2 regions of the Arthrobacter sp. Cza30 genome follow, and region 2 is predicted to be linked to the other one. Evidence: riboswitches for the same ligand, from Rfam matches in the RefSeq annotation. Region 2 holds a riboswitch; the other holds the start of a gene.
The links. A riboswitch is a leader RNA that binds a small molecule or an ion and turns the genes downstream of it on or off. The one in region 2 is predicted to bind guanidine.
Positions count from the first base shown of each region.

Region 1: it holds a riboswitch for guanidine, as region 2 does, so the genes downstream of both, AC5RVZ_RS22090 (DMT family transporter) here and AC5RVZ_RS27375 (DMT family transporter) in region 2, are expected to answer to the same signal.

Region 1 is NZ_JBNHGA010000006.1:300,361-307,454, reverse strand. It holds gene pepN (aminopeptidase N) at 1-208, shown strand, start outside; gene AC5RVZ_RS22105 (dihydrofolate reductase family protein) at 390-1,043, shown strand; gene lplAB (lipoate-protein ligase LplAB) at 1,072-2,133, opposite strand; gene AC5RVZ_RS22095 (DMT family transporter) at 2,418-2,753, opposite strand; gene AC5RVZ_RS22090 (DMT family transporter) at 2,763-3,077, opposite strand; guanidine-III (ykkC-III) riboswitch at 3,088-3,155, opposite strand; gene AC5RVZ_RS22085 (mycothiol transferase) at 3,432-3,989, shown strand; gene AC5RVZ_RS22080 (hypothetical protein) at 4,166-4,342, shown strand; gene AC5RVZ_RS22075 (hypothetical protein) at 4,480-4,818, shown strand; gene AC5RVZ_RS22070 (HNH endonuclease family protein) at 5,130-5,975, shown strand; gene AC5RVZ_RS22065 (DapH/DapD/GlmU-related protein) at 5,983-6,552, opposite strand; gene AC5RVZ_RS22060 (hypothetical protein) at 6,736-7,094, shown strand, end outside.
Region 2 is NZ_JBNHGA010000009.1:173,752-180,845, reverse strand. It holds gene AC5RVZ_RS27395 (TPM domain-containing protein) at 1-1,547, opposite strand, end outside; gene AC5RVZ_RS27390 (DUF3097 family protein) at 1,702-2,535, shown strand; gene trmB (tRNA (guanosine(46)-N7)-methyltransferase TrmB) at 2,668-3,333, shown strand; gene AC5RVZ_RS27380 (CPBP family intramembrane glutamic endopeptidase) at 3,350-4,228, shown strand; guanidine-III (ykkC-III) riboswitch at 4,276-4,339, shown strand; gene AC5RVZ_RS27375 (DMT family transporter) at 4,350-4,670, shown strand; gene AC5RVZ_RS27370 (CinA family protein) at 4,696-5,166, opposite strand; gene AC5RVZ_RS27365 (DUF7882 family protein) at 5,252-5,593, opposite strand; gene AC5RVZ_RS27360 (DUF6766 family protein) at 5,612-6,286, opposite strand; gene AC5RVZ_RS27355 (hypothetical protein) at 6,291-6,413, opposite strand; tRNA gene AC5RVZ_RS27350 (tRNA-Arg) at 6,608-6,680, opposite strand; gene AC5RVZ_RS27345 (SGNH/GDSL hydrolase family protein) at 6,720-7,094, opposite strand, start outside.

The DNA of each region.
Region 1 (7,094 bases), on a different contig from region 2:
AGCGGGCAGGCTGGTTCGGGGGCTCTACCCCATCGCCCAGGACCTGGTCTCCGGACAGGCACCTGCTGAACACCCCGTCGTCGTACGCACCGATGACTGGCTCGACAGCCACGCGGAGGCGCCGGCCGCGCTTCGCCGCATCGTCATTGAACAGCGCGACCATCTGCTCCGGGCACTCCGCGCGCAGCAGGCCGGCTCCCGGGGCTGAGCGCACCCAGCGGCCGAGCGGACGACGACGGACGACGGCGGGCGAGCGGCTGCAGGTGCATCGGCGGCCGTTGGCGGGCAGGGAGCCGCCGTACGGTTCCCTGCGCCGCCTCCGTGGAATAGGCTGTCGTCTTCCAGGGGCCCGGACCCCAGGACGCCGGGGTTCAGGAGCAGGAGGAATCGTGCCGAGACTGCGAGTGCACAATTTTTCCGTCTCGCTCGACGGCTATGCGGCCGGCCCGCGCCAGAGCGTGGAGGACCCGTTGGGAGTGGGCGGCGAACAGCTGCACGAGTGGGTGTTCCGGACCGCGGCCGGCAAGCGCATGGGCGGCGAGGGCGGGGGTTCCACCGGGGTGGACAACGACTTCGTCGAGGCCGGGCAGGAGGGCATCGGGGCCACCATCATGGGCCGGAACATGTTCGGGCCGGTGCGCGGGGAGTGGCCCGCCGACGAGTGGCGGGGCTGGTGGGGCGAAGACCCGCCGTTCCATCATCCGGTCTTCGTGCTGACGAACTACCCGCGGCCGCCCATCACCATGGCCGGCGGGACCGTCTTCCACTTCGTCGACGACGGGATCGAGTCCGCCCTGCGGCAGGCCTTCAAAGCCGCCGCCGGGCAGGACGTCCGGCTCGGCGGCGGCGCATCCGCCGTCCGGCAATACCTGCGGGCGCGGCTCGTGGACGAACTGCACCTGGCCATGGTGCCCGTTCTGCTGGGCTCCGGCGAGCGCGTGTTCGACGACCTGGACGCCGCCGCTCTCGGCTATGAGTGTGTCGAATTCGCCGCTTCGCCTGCCGCGGCACACGCCCGTCTGGTCAGAAGCACGGACCGGTAGCCCGGCCGCGCGGCTCCCGCCGCTCACCCTACGGTACGCGGTGCAGCCATTCTTCAGTGCCGAACTTGGTCTCCACGAGTTCCCGGGCCATGGCCAGCTCTTCCTCGGAGAAACCGCTGTCCTCGGCCGCATAGCGGTCCTTGAAGGTCCGGATCATCACCTCGATGATTTCCTCGCGGGTCAGGCCGGTCTGCCGGCGCAGCGGGTCCACCCGCTTCTTGGCGCTGGAGATGCCCTTGTCGGAGATCTTTTCCTTGCCGATCCGAAGGACGTCGGTCATCTTGTCCGCGTCGATGTCGTAGGACATGGTCACGTGGTGCAGCATCCCGCCATTGGCCAGCCGCTTCTGCGCCGCGCCGCCGATCTTGCCCTCCGGCGTGGCGATGTCGTTGAGCGGCTGGTAGAACGCCTTGATGCCGACCTTCTCGAGTGACGCCATGACCCAGGCGTCGAGGTACGCGTAGGACGCCTCGAAGCTCTGCCCGTCCACCAGGGTCTGCGGCAGGTACAGCGAATAGGTGATCGCGTTGCCTTGTTCCATGAACATCGCGCCGCCGCCGCTGATCCGGCGCACCACCGTGATGCCGTGGCGTTCCACCCCGTCCGGGTCCACTTCGTTGCGTACCGACTGGAAGCTGCCGATCACCACCGACGGTGCCTCCCACTCCCAGAACCTCAGCGTCGGCGGCCGCTTCCCGGCCCCCACCTGACGGGTCAGGACCTCGTCCATCGCTACGTGCAGGTGCGTCGGCAGCGGGGTGGGCGGAATAACCTGCCAGTGATGATCAAGCCAACCGGTGGCCTTGTTGAGGGCGCGGCGCACGGCTACGGCAACCGCATCGGCCGAGAAGCCGAACATTTGCGCGTCCGGCCGCAACGCAGCGTTAATCGCGCCGGCATAGTGGCCGTGGGTGCTTTCGATGCTCATCCCGTCAAGCGCGGCGTTGATGTCCGCCAGTGCTTCATCCGGTTCCAAAAAGAAGTCGCCGCTGACGGACGGCCGGATAATCTGTCCGTCCGCCACCTCGAAGTCCACGACCACGAGCTTGCCGCCCTGGACCTTGTACTCTCCATGGCGGTGGTCGGTCATGTGCGCTCCTTGACTGTCTTCGGGTTATCTTGGCGGGGACGGTTGCGGCCGCCAGGCGGCTGCGGTGGACGGTTTTCCCAGTCTAATCAAGGCCCGTGGGCAGCCCGTCCGCGCGGGACTCAGGTTCCTCCCAGCTGCTGCCGGGGCTGTGCCCAGAACCCCCTCGTAGTGTCATAGACACCTCATCACGGTGCGAGTGAAAGAGGGGCCGGACGTGCCCGGTCCAAGCGCCGGTGGGTATTGGAGTAACTCCCCCAACCTCTCCACTACCCGCCGGCGCTTTTTCATGCCTTCTTTCCGTCTCCCGTGTCGGCAAGCTTCAGCCCGATCACGCAGCCGATGATCCCGGCAACGAAGAGCAGTTTGAGCACGCTCGCAGGTTCTCCACCGAACAGCATGGCGTAGCCGACGGTCAATGCCGCCCCCGCGCCGGTCCATACCGCATACGCCGTGCCAATGGGGATGCCGCGCATGGCATAGCCCAGGCCAAACATGCTGAGGGTCAGTGCCACGAAGAACACCACGGCGGGCCCCGTGCGGCTTAGTCCGTCCGACATCCCCAGGGCTGTTGCCCACACAGCTTCCAGGACGGCACTGATCAGCAAAACAGTCCAATGCATGGCAGCCCCCTAACCGATCGCCTTGAGGCCGACGACACAGCCGATGATGCCCAGCAGGAGGAGTACGCGTATCAGCGTCGCTTTCTCGGCGCCGGTGATCATGGCCACGGCCGCGGTCAACACCGCACCGATGCCGACCCATACCGCGTAGGCGGTCCCCACCGGTATGGCCGTCATGGCGTAGGCCAAACCAACCATGCTCAGGACCATGGATACCACGAAAATGAGGGTAGGCCAGAGCCGGCGGAAGTTCTTCGATGCGCCCAGGGCGGTGGCCCACACGGCTTCCAACACACCGGACAAAACAAGTATCAGCCATTCCATGAATGATTCCTTTGGCCAGTCTTGTCGCACACCGGGTACTGAACCGTCGTCCGGAGACCTCAGGAAACAGGTCTTGAACTAGAAAATAGCAAAGCACGACGCCGGTGCGCAGCTTTGGTGGCCAACCTCACCAGCCAGGGGCCCGGCCTCGGTCGTTGACGGCCCTCCCGATTGTTTTGCACTTTCCTGCGCACCAATCCCCTACAAGCATCGAACCTGGGGAGCCGCATTGCTACCGTCGTGCGCAAGCGGGTGCAACGGCGCGAGAACGTGGGCGGTGCGGTCGAAGACCTGGCTGCCGCGAAGGGCTCTCTATTGACCCGGTCACTCTAAAGGAAGAGGAGGAGGCAGCCGGTGAACGAGGAGATCTATCACCAGGGCAATCCCGAGCCGCCGATCGCCGGCGACGAGACGGCGACCCTGCTGGGCTTTCTGGAGCGGCAGCGCGCAACCTTCGCGTGGAAGACCGGCGGGCTGGACGCGTCCGGCCTGCAACAGAAGCTCAACCCGTCATCGATGACGCTGGGCGGCATGCTCAAGCACCTGGCCCGCTTCGAGGACGACATGTCCACCGAGTGGCTGAATGGCCGAGCCCAACTCCCACCGTGGAACGCCGTGGACTGGGACAGCGACCCCGACTGGGACTGGCGTTCCGCCCACGATGACTCCCCCGAGCAGCTGTATGGGCAGTGGTCCGACGCCGTGGCGCGCTCCCGTGCCTTGTTCGCCGAGGCGCTGAGGGACGGCGGCATGGGACGACCGGGCAAAGTCGTCTCCGACCCCGACGTTGAACTACCGAATCTGCGCTACATCCTGCTCAACATGATCGAGGAGTACGCCCGCCATAACGGCCATGCCGACCTCATTCGGGAGTCGGTGGATGGGCTCGTCGGCCAGGACCCTCCGGGTTGAGAACGGCGTGCCGTGCCCAGCGGGAGATCCTGCGCGGCAGGGGGCTATCCGGCTCGCCGTTGCGCCAGGTGCCACGCAGCTTGAAGGCCCGATATCAAGGCAACCAGGAAGCCGAGCGCGCCTAGCCCGAGGAAAACCAGAACGAAACCGATCCTGAGAGGGGAAGGAGGCAGTCCTTGATCGGCCTCACTGATTCCCCCGAAACCAATCCAGGTAAACAAGGCCAACACCAGTCCAAGGAACATCATGGAGCTGCCGGATGCGAAGGCTACCGCAACGGGAATTTTTCTCATGAACTGCTGGCCCCTTTCACTGCGTTTACGGTGCAGGCTGTAGACTCCTTGGCACATTGAACGGACGGCCACTCCTAAATTATCGAATGATACGCCCTTTCGGGATACCCTGATCAGAAAGTCTGGGCGCTGCAAGGCCGAAACCGGAAGAGGGCAATGCGTAGAACATTCAACATCGCGTTGCCTTAGTCATCGGCATGATCCTGGTCAGTGCCGGATTGTTCTTCTTTGGATATCCGGAATGGGGAGGATATGCCATCGAGGGTTTGATGCTCATCGCCGTGGTGGTACTTGTAGCCAGGCTTGCGCTTGGGGGCAGAAAGAGCATCTCTCAACCGATGGCGGAGCCCGGAGAGACTCCTAATGATATATACCTCGGCGCCACCTACACGGGCCCACGACTCATCGCCCCTCCCCGCGAAACGCATGCAGAGTTGGTCATCGATGATGATGAGCGGCTGCAGTTCCTTGAGGCCCTCAAGAACGCAGACGCACGCTCACCCCGCGACGTCTCTGGGGAACGGCACCGCCCCTAGCCGTATAGACAATTCCTGTCGCAGCTTTCCCGCAGCGCCTTCCCGGGAATTCCAACAACCTGCGATCAGCCAAGCGAAACCACTTTCCTACTCGCCCTGCCTGGTTTTATTAATAGTTGGATTTCGGCCTGCATGAGGGCCGTTCCGTCTGCATAGTCGATGAGCTCCGGATCTTCGACGTGGGAACGAAGGCCTGCCGCACAAAGGCAGACCTTTTGTATGGCAGGATAATTCCCGGGCAATCGCACTGAATCTGTGCGTGACTGTTGCCGGACATATTGGGGGAATACTTGCGCAAGAATCCGGGCCGAATGTTGGCCTCCATCCTTACCGCCGGAGCCCTGCTGCTTGGCGGGTTCACGGCCGCAGCCCCGGCTGAGGCCCTCGGGCCGAAAGTCACAGGGCCGAGCGCCTCCTCGGTGCTGAACACCCTGCCGGTCAAGGGCAAGGCCGCCAAAACCGGCTATTCCCGGGACAAGTTCGGACCCTCATGGAAGGACACCGATCGCAACGGCTGTGATACCCGGAACGATATCCTCAAGCGCGACCTCACCAAGGACAGGTTTAAGCCCGGCACGAATAACTGCGTCATCGCTTCCGGGACCTTGAAGGATCCCTACACCGGCAAGACCATCAGCTACGTCCGCGGCGGCAACAAGGTCGACATCGACCACGTCGTCGCTCTGGGCCAGGCCTGGGTGTCCGGTGCCCAAAAGCTCTCCACCGCCCAGCGCACCGCCTTGGCCAACGACTCGCTGAACCTGCTGGCCGTGGATGCCTCCGCGAATCGGGCCAAGGGCGACCGCGAGGCCAGTGCGTGGCTGCCGAAGAACAAGTCCTTCCGTTGTCCCCTCGTCGCCACCCAAATCGCGGTCAAGAAGAAGTACGCCCTGTCGGTCACTCCCGCAGAGAAGGCCGCCATGAAGCGGGTCCTCACCTCCTGCCCCGGGCAGAAGACGGTGAAGGTCACCGCCATCAAGCCGGCCAGCAAGGCAACGCCGACGAAGGCCGCCAAGCCCTCCACTGCATTGAAGGTCTCCCCCGGTGCTTTCTGCGCCTCGTCCATGAAGGGCAAGAAGGGCATCGGCAAAACCAATGGCAAGACCTACACCTGCAAGGCGTCCTCCACGGACAGCCGCCTCCGCTGGCGCACCTGAACGGGGTTCAGGAGGAAAGGAAGCGCACCACACGTGCGGGTGAACCCACAACGATGGAATTATCGGGCACGTCCTTCGTGACTACGGAAGCGGCCGCCACGACGGCATTTTCGCCAATGGTCACCCCGGGCAGAATGGTGGCGTTCGACGCGATCCAGACATTGCGGTTGATGACGATGGGAGCCGGGTGCATGTCCCCGCGGCGGCTCGGCGCAAGGTCGTGGTTGAGTGTGGCCAACAAGGAGTTGTGCCCGATAAGACAGTCGTCACCAATCACCACGCCGCCCTGGTCCTGAAATTTGCAGCCTGAGTTGATGAAAATCCTCTTCCCGAGCGTGATGTTTTTCCCAAAGTCGGCGTAGAAAGGCGGGAAAACCGTCACGGATTCGTCAATCGGCTTGCCCGTCAGCTGAGTCAACAGCTCCCTCACCCGCGCAGGTTCCTGATAGGCGCCATTAAGCTCGCCGGTAATGCGCAGCGCATCCTGGCTGATCCGGTGCATGACGGCATGCAATGGCGAGCCCCCCGTGATGGTTTGGCCGGCGTTCAGGGCTTCAAGGAGATCTTCGAGTTCCATGGTGTCCTTCATGTTCATCCCGGAAGAGTTCGCCCAGACGTGGCATGCATCCAGCGTATGTTGCAGCCGGCAGATGTCGGCACCCTCTCGGGCATTCCACTTCGGGGACACTGGCATGAGTTGGCTGGCCGCGTCGCCGTCGGAAACCCACCACACGGCCCCACCAGATGCGACGATGATCGAATGCAGAACCGGGCCAACTTGCTCCTTGAGGGACCGCGCGGGCGACGCCTATGCCTCGAGCTGGCGAAGGAGGTCAGCCCGGACGTGAGAACGGCCGCGCTCGGGCTGGCATACGAACTGGATCCTGGAAAGGGCTCGTCAACGGTCCTGCTGACCGCCGGCCAAGGTGTTGCTTCCGCCCCTGCATCACCGGAAGAGTTTGCGGCAGCGATTGCTTCCCTCGATCCGGGTGCCCTGAACGATGTACTCATCCAATCGGCGCTGCAAGCAGCCGTTGCGTCGGCCAGGTACTGGCAGGAACCGGAGGGGGAAGACGTGCTCGCCGGGCACCCCGCCGTCGTTGCCGCCCTCTACCCCGT
Region 2 (7,094 bases):
TGGCCGACGACCTGTCGCGCGCGCTTCTCCTGGGCGTGGGCATCCCGCACGCCCTGGACCAGGGCGTCGATCTGCCGGTTCGCCGCCTCGAGGCTCTGCAGTGCGATGAGCGGCCGCCTGTGCGTGCCGGCGAGGTGCGCCCTGGCCGCATCGAGCTGCTGCCGGGTGGCCGCGACGGCGCCCGCGATGCGGCCGTCGGGGTCGGCGAGAGCGGATGCCCCGGCGATGTCGCTCTCGAGCTCCGCCACGAGTGCGACGGCGCTGGTCTCGGCCTGGGCGAGGTCGGCGGCGAGCTTGCCGATGGCGTCTTCGAGCAGCGCCGCCTGACCGACCGCCTCCTCCGCCGCGCGGATGCCGACCGCCGCTTCGCCGCCGCTTCCCGAAGCGATCGCCCGCTCGGCCGCGGCGAGCTGCTCCGCGGCGAAGGCGAGCCTCTGCCGGGCCTGCTCGGGGTTGTCGGCGATGGTCGCGAGCGTTTCCGGTGCGTACGCCGACTGCAGCCGCCGCAACTCGCTCTCGGCGCTTCCGAGCGCGTCTGCGGCCTTCTCGCGAGCGGCCCGCACGCGAGCGAGCGCCGCGGGCGCGTCCTGCTCGAGCTTGCGCAGCTCGTCGAACGCCGCGGCCTTCTCGTCGAGAAGACCGTTGGCCGACTCGCACAGGGCGATGATGCGCTCGTTCCACGCGCGCCTGTCGGCGTCCGAGTCGGGCGTGGCGTCGTCGAGCTGCTGCTGCAGTGTGAACGCCTCGTCGAGACTCGCCCGCGCCGTGGCGAGCGCCGCCTCGAACTCCACCGTCGCGGCATCGCCGAACTGGGCTTTGGCGAACCCGAGCTCCTGCGCACTGGTCTTCAGCGCGTCGTCGGTCTCGACCAGCAGCGACGCCGCGCGCCGCTCGAGCTGTTCGAGAGGCACCTGCGCGGCCGCGGGGGCGCTCGTCGCGCTCGGCGTCTTCCTGCGACGCCGCACCAGCACCACGACGAGCGCGATCGCGGCCGCGATGGCGGCCACGACGAGGATGCCGGTGAGAAGGCCGCCGCCGTTCCGTCCGTCGTCGGCGCCTCCGGTCCCGCCCTGCTCGGCATCGACGAACCCGGCGGCGGCCGCGTCGACCGCACCGAGCCAGTCCTCCTGACGGAGAGCCGGCTGCACCCGCTGCTGCTCGATCGCCGCCAGCTGGTCGAACGTGACCGGCCCCTCGGAATCACCCGAGATGTAGTACTGACGACCCTCGGTGGCCACGGCCAGAAGATACTGGCTCGGCCCGAGGCCGTTGTCGTTCGCGACCCGTGTGGCCCACTGTTCGGCGCCCGACGGATCGGTGAAGTCGTCGACGTAGACGACCCACAGGTCGATCCCGGTCTCGGTCTTCAGCTGCTCCAGACGCTCCTGCGCCTGGGCCTCCTCGCCGGCTGAGAGCACGTCGACGTCGTCGAGCACGTATCCCGATCCCAGCTGCACCGGGGGAGTGGCCGATGCCGGAGCGGCGGCGACGCCCGCGAGCAGCAGCGCCGCACCGGTCGTGAGCACCGCGGCCCATCGCGCTCGCATCGATTCCCCTCCAGACGCGGGATCCGCCCCTCAGGCGAGTCTATGCAGGCCCGCGCGCGCGGTGGTAGCGCGCCTGCCAGTGGTATGGGAGGTGCGGGTCGCTGCCGGGTCCGCTGACGCCGTGCGGGTAGGGTTTCGGATCCGGAGGACGAGGATGGACGATCGCTACGGCGCCGATGTGCTGGCGTCGGCATGGAAAGGCCATGGACGCCGAGAGCTGGCCCGGGTCGAGGCATCCCGTGACCTCGTCGTGGAGGTGGCGGACGACGGCTACTGCGGCGCTGTCGTCGCTGTGTCGGGCGGCATGGTGGAGCTCGAGGATCGCCGAGGGCGGAGACGGCTGTTCCCACTGGGCGCCGGCTTCCTCCTCGATGGGGTCGATGTCGTGCTCGTGCCGCCGACGGCCGCACCGGCGTCCGGGCCGAAGCGCACGGCGTCGGGCTCGTTCGCGGCGCCCGAGGCCCGTGCCCGCACCGCCCGTGCCAGCCGCATCCTCGTCGAGGGACGCCATGACGCCGAGCTCGTCGAGAAGGTGTGGGGCGACGACCTGCGTGCCGAGGGCGTCGTCGTGGAGTACCTGCAGGGTGTGGATCTGCTCGAGGCGGCGCTCGTCGAGGAGCCGCCGTCGGCGTCGCGCCGATACGGCGTGCTCGTGGACCATCTCGTGCCCGGCTCGAAGGAATCCCGCGTCGCGGACGCGATCGCACGCGGTCCGCACGGCGCGCACGTGCTCATCGTGGGGCATCCGTGGATCGACGTGTGGCAGTGCGTCACGCCGCGGGCGATGGGGATCCAGCGGTGGCCGGAGGTGCCCCGCGGGATCGACTTCAAGGTCGGGGTGTGCCGGGCGCTGGGCTGGCCGGCTCGCGATCAGGCCGATCTCGCCCGCGCCTGGCAGCGCATCCTCGGGTCGGTGTCGAGTTACCGCGACCTCGAGCCGGCGTTCCTCGGCCGCGTCGAGGAGCTCATCGACTTCGTCACCGCGTGAGCACCGGCGGCGCATGAGGCACCGGCAGCCCGCGATGCGCGCCCGCGTCGGTAGCCTGGACGGGTGAGCGAGACCTCCCAGACCCGCACCTTCCGCGACCGGCCGGTGTCGTTCGTGCGCCGCAGCGGCCGGATGTCGGAGGCGCAGGAGCGGGCATGGGCCGAGCTCGCCCCGCAATACGTCGTCGACGTCGTCCGCGACGCCGCGGCGACCAGCGTCCTGCCCGGAACCGCGATCGAGCCCGCCGCGGTGTGGGGGCGCAGCGCGCCGCTCGTCGTCGAGATCGGCTCCGGTCAGGGGCACGCGATCGTGCACGCGGCGGCCTCGCACCCCGAGAAGAACTTCCTCGCGATCGAGGTCTTCAAGGCGGGGCTCGCCCGCACCATGCTCGACGCCGACCGGGCGGGGGCTCGCAACCTGCGCCTGGTCGAGGCGAACGCGCCCGAGGTTCTGCAGCACCTGCTGCCCGAGGCATCCGTCGACGAGCTGTGGGTGTTCTTCCCCGACCCGTGGCACAAGAAGAAGCACACCAAGCGGCGCCTGGTCACGTCCGGGTTCGCTGGCATCGCCGCCCGCGCCCTGCGCGACGGCGGGACGCTGCGGCTGGCGACGGACTGGGAGGAGTACGCGGTGCAGATGCGCGAGGTCATGGAAGCGGCGCTCGACTTCGCGCCCGCATTCGACGGGGAGTGGGCGCCGCGCTTCGATGGACGCGTGCTGACGGCCTTCGAGCGCAAGGGCACGCGCCACGGGCGCGAGATCCGCGACCTGTCCTATCACCGGCTCGGCCGGGCGTGAGAGCCGGACCGCGCTGATGCCTGCCCACCCTGCTCTCGCTCCGACGACCACCCGGCCGACGTGGTCCTGGGGTCTCGCGCCGGCGCTGCTGGTCTGCCTCGCGGCCCCGGCGTTCTTCGTCGTGCGGATCCCGTGGCTGGGGTGGGCGCTGCTGGCGGCCGGTGTCGCCCTCGCGTTCGCGACGGAGCGCACGGATGTCTCGGCGCGAGCTCTCGCGCCCGAGGGCGCGAGAGCGCCGTCGCTCGTGCGCGACCTGTCGCTCATCGCGGTGGGCCTGCTCATCGTGAGCGCCATCCCGCTCAAGGCCGAGCTCGACAACCTCGCGATGCTGCGGTTCGCCCTCGCGCTGGGAGGCGCCGTGGCGGTGCCGTATGCGATCTCGCGATGGCTGTACCGCGATCACGCCATCCGGTTCCCCTGGCGCGGCGGCGGGCGCTGGTCGACGTTCCAATGGGTGTGGCTGGTCGTCGTCCTGCTGCTGGGGTGGCTGATCCTGCCGTTCTACTTCATCACCTCCGGCGTGTATCAGAACTGGCCGGTCGTGGAGACCCCGGACCTCATCGCGCGGCTGTTCGTCGGCGTCGGCGCCGTCGGCATCTGGGACGAGCTGTTCTTCATCTGCACGTGCTTCGCCCTGCTGCGTCGTCACTTCCCCGACTGGCAGGCGAACCTGTTGCAGTCGATCGTGTTCGTCTCCTTCCTGTGGGAGCTGGGGTACCAGGCGTGGGGGCCGTTCCTCACCATCCCGTTCGCGCTGCTGCAGGGCTTCATCTTCAAGAGGACGCGGTCGCTGGCGTACGTGGTGACGGTGCATCTGCTGTTCGACGCCGTCGTGTTCCTCGTCCTCGTCCACGCCCACAACCCCGGCGTGCTCGACGGCCTGTTCCTGGTGTGAGGCGACCGCCTGCCCAGGAGGTGCCCAGTCCGACCGGTTAGGCTGGCGCGCGGATCCCGACCGGATCCCGGACGAGGGTTCAGTACCCGGTGAGCGACAAGACTGGCCAGGAGGAACAGTCGTGTCGTGGGTCATCCTCATCCTCTCCGGCGTGCTCGAGGCGGTCTGGGCGAGCGCGCTGGGCAAGTCGGAAGGCTTCACCAAGCTGTGGCCGAGCGTGGTCTTCGGCGTCGCCCTCGCGGCGAGCATGGGCGGCCTGGCGTGGGCCATGCGGGACATCTCGACCGGCACCGCCTACGCGGTGTGGGTCGGCATCGGGGCCGCGCTCACCGTCGCGTATGCGATGATCACCGGCGAAGAGCCGTTCTCGATCGTCCGGCTGCTCCTGATCCTCGGGCTCGTCGGGTGTGTGATCGGGCTCAAAGCCGTCAGCGCCGAATAGCGGGCGCAGCCGCGTGGGCGGCCGGCTACGCCGCGGTCACGCGTTGGAGCAGCGATTCCAGGACGGCGACAGCCGTATCGATCGTCGCGGCGAGGACGTCCTCGGGTCCGCCGCTGAGCGCCAGTTCGCGGTGCCCGGCGCCCGAGCGCGTGGCCCAGCCGACGAAGACCGTCCCCGCGGGGTGGCCGTCCTCGTCGTCGGGGCCACCGACGCCGGTCGTCGAGACCGCGATGTCGGCATCCATGAGGGCCAGGACGCCCATGGCGAGCTGCTCAGCGCATTCGCCGGAGACGGGGTCGAGCCCGGGTGTCGTGCCGAGCACCGCCTCCTTGGTGCGCGTCTGATACGCCACGACGCCGCCGGCGAACCACTCCTCGGCGCGTGCGCCCTTGCCGACGGTGCTGGCGAGCAGGCCGCTGGTCAGAGACTCCGCGAGCGCCACCCGCACCCCGTTCCCTCGGGCGGCCTCGGCCACCCGTTCCACCGCATCGGTCATCGCCCGTCTCCGTCGCTGTGCCTGCCGGCGTTCCGGAGCCGGTCCCGTCGCACGCCGCTGTCGCACGCCCCTCTCGTCCCGGCCGTCACGAGACGATGTCGCGTTCGTCGACCATCTCCGCGTGAGCGGGCTGGGCGGGTTCGGGGACCAGGTACAGGCCGGCGGGAGAATTGGCGGTGTAGGCCAGAGCGTCGATCCAGGCGGGATTGAGCCGCGGCGTCCGGCTGCCGTAGAACTTGTACACGAGCGAGCACCGTGGATGGATCCACACGGTCGTCCGTCCGTCGCCGATGCTGGCGTCGTCCTTCCACGTGAAGTGGAACGGCTCGCCGCGTCGCAGCTTCGTGCCGATGACCAGCTGCAGGTGCGCCAGCGTCCGGTCGTCGAAGTCCACCTTGACGGTGCCCTCGTAGATCAGTTTCCCCATCGTCCACCTCTGGCTTGCTCACTCGCTGGAGCCGGCGGTCTCGTGGTGCGGAGCGCCGACGGGCTTGGACTCGCTGGAGCCGCGCTGTCGAAGGAAGATCGACAGCGCGATCATCGCCCCGACGGCGAGGAACTCGGACTGCCAGTTCTGGAACGTCCGGCTCCAGAAGTCCGGCAGCGTCAGGTACTCCAGCCAGGTGACCGGCGGCTGGCCGTGCTCGGCGTTCTCGGAGTTCATCACGACGGTGCCCGCCAGGGACTGCGCGAGCCACGACAGCAGGAACACCGCGCCCATCACGATCAGCAGCGAGTTGGAGAAGAGCACCTGGCGGATGCCTCGTGCCTTCGCCCACTCCGGCGAATCGTCGCGGGCGTGCTCGCCGACCAGCTGCTCCTCGTCGCTGTCGGGACCCTCGTCGCCGGGCTTCTTCGACTCGGGGGAGCCCCGCTGCACGAGCCAGATCGTCGCGGCGATGAACACGAGAAACTGAAGGAACTCCGACTGCCAGTTCTCGGCAACGTCGACGACGAACTCCGAGGAGGTGACGAACCCGAGGTAGCTCTCCGGCGGCATGCCGTGCTGCTGGAGCTTCTCGTTGTCCTCCATCCAGCCGGCCACCGACTGCGCGATCAGGGTGAGGGCGAACAGGCCCAGGAACAGCAGGCTGAGCGCGTTGTCGCGGATGGTCCGCATGCGCTCACCGCCCCATCAGCGGGACGGCGATCATGTACGCCAGACCGATGCCCAGCAGGGCGATCCAGGACCAGAAGACAGCAGCCTCGCCGGGCCGTTCTCCGGCCTCCTCAGGCGTGAAGTCCACCACGTTCTCCTCTCGCGAGCACGGCGGCGTGCGCCGTGCTCTCATCCTCGCGCCAGGGCCGGGAATGGTGAACGGGTTGACAACGGCGTCGCCGTCGGGGAAAGGCGCGCGCACCGGATGGAGATCGGGGACGAGGAGGAAGCCCGGATGAAGAGAGGGGATGAGTCGACCGCTAGGCCGACTCATCCCGTTTGCGCCCCCGACAGGAATCGAACCTGCGACCTTTGGTACCGGAAACCAACGCTCTATCCCCTGAGCTACGGAGGCGTGCCGATCGAGACTACCACCCCGGGATGGGAGGCCCTGTCAGGGCGCGATCGCCTGCGGGTCCTGCGGGGCGTCGGCGACGACCTCCGTCTGCTCCGTCATCGCCTCGATGGCCTCCGCCACGCGCTGCGCGAGGTACGCGTGCCCTTCCGTGGACGGGTGATCGCGTCCGATCTCGCCGGTGTCGATGACGTCGAGGTAGTTGTCCGGGGTGATCCACTCCTCCGCGATGGGGGAGATGTACCACCATCCGCGCGACGCTGCGAGCTCCCGCAGGTCCGCGTCGATGGCTCGCGTCGCCTTCTCGACCGGCAGCACCTGCGGCGCAGGGCCGAGGATCACCACCGTCGCGCCGGGGAAGCGCGCGGCGAGGGCATCCCACGCGGCGTTGACGGCCTCCCGGTACCCGGTGGG